3 regions of the Microbacterium sp. SLBN-146 genome follow, and region 2 is predicted to be linked to each of the others. Evidence: predicted binding sites of a transcription regulator. Region 2 holds the regulator's gene; each other region holds the start of a gene.

Region 1 (2,199 bases), 2.1 Mb from region 2:
CGGCCGCCGCGTCGGTCCGCAGAACCTCGCCGTAGACGTTCGGCACCGACGCGGGTGCCGCGAGCTCCGCGGGAGCGTAGTCGACGGGCGTGTACGGGCGCAGTTTGTCGACGACGACCCACGTCCGCGCGGGATCGTCGAGGCGCACGCAGGGTGCGAGCCCCGTCGCGACCTTGGCGCGGAATCCGTCCGGTCCGTCCATCGCGGCGATGACGGCCGCCTCATCTCCCGTCGCGAGCGCGTCGGTCACAGCCGGAAGGGAACACGGGTCGTCGACGGCGCCGGCGGCGGGGACCGTGCCGGTCGACCCCGCGGTCGGGCCGAGGACGGGACCCATGAGCGTCGACGGCGCCTGGATGGTGACGTCGAACGTCGGAACTTCGCGCGGAGACTCGGCGACGATCGGGGCGGGCGCAGGGGCCATCGCCGCCGTCACGATTGAAGCCGACCCGAGGACGAGACTGCTCGCGGCGGCGATCGCGACGACAGGCGCGAGGCGCGCGAAGCGGCGGACCCGGGCGTGTCGCGCGGGGCTGCGGCGGCGTTCACGGCCGGGGATGAGCGGCACCGGATGCGGGTCGGCGTAGACGAGCGGGGGCGGCGGCGGACGGAAGATCGCGGGGGTGGCCATCGGCGTCTCGGCGTCGCGCGCCTGCCGCAGCGCGCGCCGAGTGACGGGTGCCGCGGGCTCGGAGGTGCCATCGACGACCACGTCGTGCATCGCAGGGCGGGCACGACGGAACGGAGGCAGCGCAGACGGCTCGGGTACCGGCATCGAGTCCATTCTCTCCTGATCCGGCCTCCGAATGCCATGAGAGCACTCTCACAAGAGTTCTGTGTACGATGCTGACGCGTCACCGTCTTGACATAGAGTCGAATATCTGTTCCCCTGATGGTATGCGTTGGCAAGGTCAGCAGTTGGGCGTTCCGGATGCCGCGGCCCTCCCCGGCCTCGAGCACCTGAACGGTCTCGTGCGTTCGGTCACGACGCCCGAGTTCGCCGACATGACGTTCCACGAAGTGCTGTGCAAGACCGCGCTGAACCACGTGCCGTCGGCATCCGCGATGCCCTTCGACTGGACCGTGAATCCCTACCGCGGATGCAGTCACGCATGTTCGTACTGCTTTGCTCGGGGGACGCACGAATACCTCGAACTCGACGCGGGCCGCGACTTCGACTCGCAGATCGTCGTCAAGGTCAATGTCGCCGAGGTGCTCCGCCGCGAGCTCGCGCGGGGCGCGTGGCAGCGCGATCCGGTGATGCTCGGGACCAACACCGACCCGTATCAGCGGGCCGAGGGCCGGTACCGGCTTATGCCCGGCATCGTGTCCGCGCTGACGGACTCCGGCACTCCGTTCTCGATCCTCACGAAGGGAACGATGATGCGGCGGGATCTGCCGATGCTCGCCGATGCCGCGGCATCCGTCCCCGTCTCCCTCGCGATGTCGATCGCGGTGTTCGACGACGCCCTGCAGAAGGCCATCGAGCCCGGAACGCCGTCTGCCACCGCACGACTCGAGACCGTGCGGGCCGCGACCGAGGCGGGCTTCCGTGTCACGGTCTTCCTCATGCCGATCATCCCGCACCTGACCGATTCGGTCGCCGCGATCGACGATGCGCTCCGGCGCATCAAGGATGCCGGCGCGGTGCGCGTCGTCTACGGCGCCTTGCACCTCCGCCCTGGTGCGAAGGAGTGGTTCCTGCGGTGGATCGAGCGCGAGCATCCCGAACTCGTCTCGTCGTATCGAGGCCTCTACCCGGGGATGTCGGCGACGGCCCCGAAGGCCTACCGGTCGTGGCTCGCCAAGCGCGTCCGTCCGCTGCTGCGGGTGCACCGCCTCGACGGCCACGAAGAAGAAGACGCGCCGCGGCGGTCTGCCGTGCCGGGCCTGGCGTCACGGGCGAACACCGCCGCCACAGTTATCACGACCTCACGCGGCCGGGCAGCCGTCCGCCCTCCGCAGGATGCCCCCGCGATGCTGTTCTGACCCGCCGCGCTGCCACCCGCCTCGGTCCGCTCGGTCCGGCGCGAGCCGGCGCGAGACTGCACCCTCCGGCCACCCGCGTCCGCGAGACTGCACCTCCCGACCGAGACAGCACCTCCCGACCACCCACGCCTGCGAGACTGCACCTCCCAGCCGAGACAGCACGACGTGGGTGCAGTCTCGGCCGGAGAGTGCAGTCTCGGGCCCAGGCTG
Region 2 (2,199 bases):
TGTCGCGCTCGCGGACGGCGAGGACGAAGCCCTCGCCGCGGCGCAGACCTCCGTAGCGGGCCGTGGGGTCCGCGGACGTCGCAGGGATGGGCTCGGACCCCGGGCGCAGTATCCAGACGCGCTGGTCCGTCTTCTCGACGAAGACGAGAGCGTCGCCGACAGCTGTCCACGCACCCCCGCCGTATTCGTGCACGCGGGAGCGCGCATTCCAGGGCGCTGGAAGGAGCGTCTCCACATCGCCGGATGCCGTGCGCCGGCGCACAGCCGTCCGCCCGCCCTCCGCGGCGATGCTCTCCGCCCACCAGACGTCGTCGCCGACGAACTGCGCTCCTTCGAAGCGAGGAGAGGCCGCTGAGACGCTCGCTGCCGAAAGGGGGGAGGGCCACGAGCCGTAGGGAATGGTCACGACTCCCACGCTAATCCCGGGTCAGACGGCGCGAAGCACCGCCACGACTTTGCCGAGGACGACCGCGTCATCGCCGAGGATGGGCTCGAACGCCGAGTTGCGGGGGAGAAGCCACGTGTGTCCGTCGCGCTGGCGGAAGGTCTTCACCGTCGCTTCGCCGTCGAGCATCGCCGCGACGATCTCGCCGTTGTCGGCGGTCGACTGCGATCGGATGACGACCCAGTCGCCGTCGCAGATGGCGGCATCGATCATCGACTCGCCCGAGACCTTGAGCATGAACAGATCGCCCTTGCCGACGAGTTGACGCGGGAGGGGGAAGACCTCGTCGATCTGCTGGTCGGCGGTGATGGGAACACCGGCCGCGATCCGCCCCACGAGTGGCACGAGGGCAGCGTCGCCGACCGTCGGGGCGGTGTCGGCGGGATTCTCGCCTGCCGTACCGGGGAGGTCGATGAGGACCTCCATGGCACGGGTCTTTCCGGCATCGCGTCGGAGGTACCCGCTCAGTTCGAGCTGGTTGAGCTGATGCGTCACGCTCGAAAGCGACTTGAGGCCGACCGCATCGCCGATCTCTCGCATGCTGGGCGGATAGCCGTGACGCGCGATCGACCGCTGGATCACCTCGAGGATCGCGAGCTGCTTGTCGCTCAGGCTCTTCCGGCGCCGCGTCTGAGGCCTTTCCCGCCCGGCCGCTTCGCTCATCTCCAGCTCCTGTCTTCGAATGTCGGAGGTCTGTGGTGGGGTGACCTCATCGAAACGCTATCCGGTTTCGAGAACAACCCGGAGCAGCTGCTCCGCGTGTCGCGTTCGAATACCGGACTCGCGAACGTCGTGTTGACATCAGCATACATCGAAGATAGCTTCGGAAGAGAACTTCGCATCCGACCTCCCCGGCCGGAGGTCGGATGCGAACCTCTTCCCGTACCGAGGAGACAACCCATGAGCGCCTACACCGCCACCATCGCCCCCGAGACCCGGCTCCGCCTAACGGTCCGTGGCCGTCGCGTTCTCGCGTTCCTGGTCGCAGCTCCCATCGCCGTCCTCCTCACGTACGGGCTGATCAGCGGGGGAGCGGCACTTGCGTCGCGCGACAACGGCGCAACGGTCCCGTTCTCGGTTGTCACGGTCTCGTACGGCGACACGCTGTGGTCGATCGCCCAGGAGGTCGCGCCCACGTCGGATCCGAGAGACGTCGTCGACGCGATCGCGCGTCTCAACGCCCTTCCCGGTGGCCTCATCGAGATCGGCCAGACCATCGCGATCCCGGCCGAGTACTCGACCGCGCAGTGATCCGCGCGTGTCTCGCGCCGTGACGACCGCGCCGAGTCGCTGCGCACCGGACCGTGACGGCATCCAGGCGTTCTACGATTGCGTGCGTGACTTCTCGCCTGGACAGACTCCCGTTACGTGACGATCTCCGCGGTCTGACGCCGTATGGAGCGCCGCAGGCAGCCCTGCCGGTTGCGTTGAACGTCAATGAGAACACTCATGCGGTACCCCAGGACGTCGCGGATGACATCCTCGACTCGATCGCCTTCGCACTACGAGACGTGAATCGCTACCCCGACCGGGAGTTCACCGCACTTCGTGAAGGATTCGCCGAATACCTGGGGCACGGACTCACTGCCGACCAGATCTGGGCGGCGAACGGCTCCAACGAAGTGCTGCAGCACCTGCTGCAGGCGTTCGGTGGGCCGGGGCGGACGGCCTTCGGGTTTGCTCCGACGTATTCGATGTATCCCCTGCTTGCGCGGGCAACCGGCGCGGCCTGGATCGCAGGCACCCGTGAGGCC
Region 3 (2,199 bases), 1.2 Mb from region 2:
TCCACGCGTACGGTGCGTGACCTTGACTGACGAGCCAGGGCGAGTAGTGATCGCTCGACACTTCGAAGTCGAAGCCCACGGCCTCGGCGGACTGCGCGTAGCGGACGAGCTCGAGCGGACCGCTCTGCTCGGTCATGAGGGTGTAGCCGAAACGGGTCATGCGATCACCGCGCGGGAGTGCGGTTCTCGGCGCTGACCATCCACGCGAACTGCTCGAGCGACTCGAGGATCGCGTGCAGGATGTCGGCGCTCGTGGGGTCCTCATCGTCGACGTCGTCGTGGACGGCGCGGCAGGTCCCGATGGCGGACTCGAGGCGCTCGGTCATGAGGTCGATGACGTCGGTCGTCGCGACCTCTCCCATGGGGAACTCGGCGAGGGTCGTCGTCTCCGACACGGTGTCGCTCCGGCCGTCGGGGAGGGCGTGCAGCGCGCGCATCCTCTCGGCGATCGTGTCGCTGAACGTCCGAGCGGCCTCGATGATCTCGTCGAGCTGCCGGTGGGTGTCACGGAAGTTGCGCCCCACGACGTTCCAGTGGGCCTGCTTCCCCTGGCTCGCGAGTTCGATGAGGTCCACGAGGACGCGCTGGAGGTTCTCGCTGAGCGCCCGGGAGGCCTGGAAGCCGTTCTCTGCGTTCTGCTCGTCGGTGAGCTGCGCGCCGCCGGTCGCGGTGCGCCGGTTGGCCTTCTTCGGTGCCGTCTTGGTCTTCGCTTTCGTCGCTGTCGTCGACATGGCTGTTCCTTTCGTGCGGATGCCCCGACGCTATGCCTGCGCCGGGAGCAGTGCGCGGGGCTTGTCCGCGCATGGTGTGCGTGCTACTCGCGCTCGGTCCTGTGGAGAACTCCGACGAGTGTCGTATGTATGTTCTATCTTTCAAGGATGGAAGAACAGACCGACGGGCCGGACGATCTCGGGCCTCCCTCCGATGAGGTGCCGGGCGGCTTCGATGACCCGTTCGTCGGTGCGTGCGAGTGCGACGCGTGTGGGACGCACGGCGAGGGCGGCTTCGATCCGCCTGACGCCGTCGATCGAGTCTCCGAGATCTCGAACTATCTCGGGTCCGTCGTCGCCGATCGCCTCGTCGCCGTCGCTGCCATGAGACGTGAGGTCATCGCGGTGGGGCCTGTGCATGCGTCGCTCGAGATCATGGAGCGTTCCGTGCGGCTCGAACTCGCGGCGACGCTGCGGATCACCGAGTACTCCGCGGGCGAACTGCTCGCGCTCGCCGAGGCCGTCGTCGACAGGTATCCCGCGATACGGGGTGCGATCGCGCGTGCGGACATGACCGAGCAGCATGCGAAGATCCTCGTCGCAGGCACCGACAGCGTCGATCCCCTCCATCGCGCCTTCATTCTGGAGCGCGGGATGGAGCTTGCGAAGCACCATCCCGTCGGTCAATTCCGCCGTCACCTCGCACGACTCATCGAGTCGGTCCGCGAGACGACGCTCGCACAGCGTCACGAGGCGGCGCTCGCGGACCGTCGGGTCGCCGTCGAGCCCGGTGCCGACGGCATGGCGTGGCTACACCTCTATGCTCCTGCGGTCGAGATCCACGCGATCCACGGCCGCATGACCGCGATCGCGAAGCAACTCAAGAAGCAACCCGACGAGGCTCGCACGCTCGACCACCTGCGCGCCGATGTCGCGTGCGATCTGCTGATCGACGGGGCTGCCGAAGCGCATCCGGCGCCTGTTCGCGGCATCCGAGCATCGGTCGTCGTCACGGTGCCCGCGCTCGCACTCCTCGGCGACGGTGAGGCCGTGCCGCCGGGGTGCGACCCCGCGAGCGTCGAGGGCGTCGGCCCGATCCCCCTCACGACGGCGCGCCGCCTGTGCGGCGGGTCCGGGGGATGGATGCGCGTACTCACTCACCCCGAGACCGGGATGGTGCTCTCCGTGGGGCGTGACCGTTACCAGCCCCCGCCGGAACTCGCGAAGCTCGTCAGGTGGCGAGCCGAGCGCTGCATGGCTCCGGGATGTGAAGTACCGGCATCCCGGTGCCAGGTCGATCATTCGATCGCGTGGCAGCACGGCGGGTCCACGGCGCTCTCGAACCTCGGTCCTCTGTGCCAGGGGCATCACACCGTGAAGCACCATGGCGGGTGGTCGATCCGTCAGCTCGACGGCGGCGCCATCGAATGGACGTCTCCGACCGGACGGCAGTATGTCGTGCAGCCGGAGAGGCGGGTGCCCGTGTTCC

What was found. Region 2 encodes LexA, which represses DNA repair genes until DNA is damaged. Its sites were predicted from a motif close to TCGAACANNTGTTCGA; they were not measured.
Region 1: FBY39_RS04850 (Rv2578c family radical SAM protein) is a predicted target of LexA. The motif match lies at 874-889, and genes of this name have one in related genera.
Region 3: FBY39_RS08605 (HNH endonuclease signature motif containing protein) is a predicted target of LexA. The motif match lies at 853-868, and genes of this name have one in related genera.

The regions. Positions count from the first base shown of each region.
Region 1 covers NZ_VFMR01000001.1:1,109,227-1,111,425, reverse strand. The annotation lists gene FBY39_RS04855 (M15 family metallopeptidase) at 1-775, opposite strand, end outside; gene FBY39_RS04850 (Rv2578c family radical SAM protein) at 898-1,989, shown strand.
Region 2 covers NZ_VFMR01000001.1:3,236,827-3,239,025, reverse strand. The annotation lists gene FBY39_RS14620 (prolyl oligopeptidase family serine peptidase) at 1-406, opposite strand, end outside; gene lexA (transcriptional repressor LexA) at 428-1,108, opposite strand; gene FBY39_RS14610 (LysM peptidoglycan-binding domain-containing protein) at 1,346-1,696, shown strand; gene FBY39_RS14605 (histidinol-phosphate transaminase) at 1,783-2,199, shown strand, end outside.
Region 3 covers NZ_VFMR01000001.1:2,006,726-2,008,924, forward strand. The annotation lists gene FBY39_RS08595 (LLM class F420-dependent oxidoreductase) at 1-160, opposite strand, end outside; gene FBY39_RS08600 (Dps family protein) at 165-731, opposite strand; gene FBY39_RS08605 (HNH endonuclease signature motif containing protein) at 879-2,199, shown strand, end outside.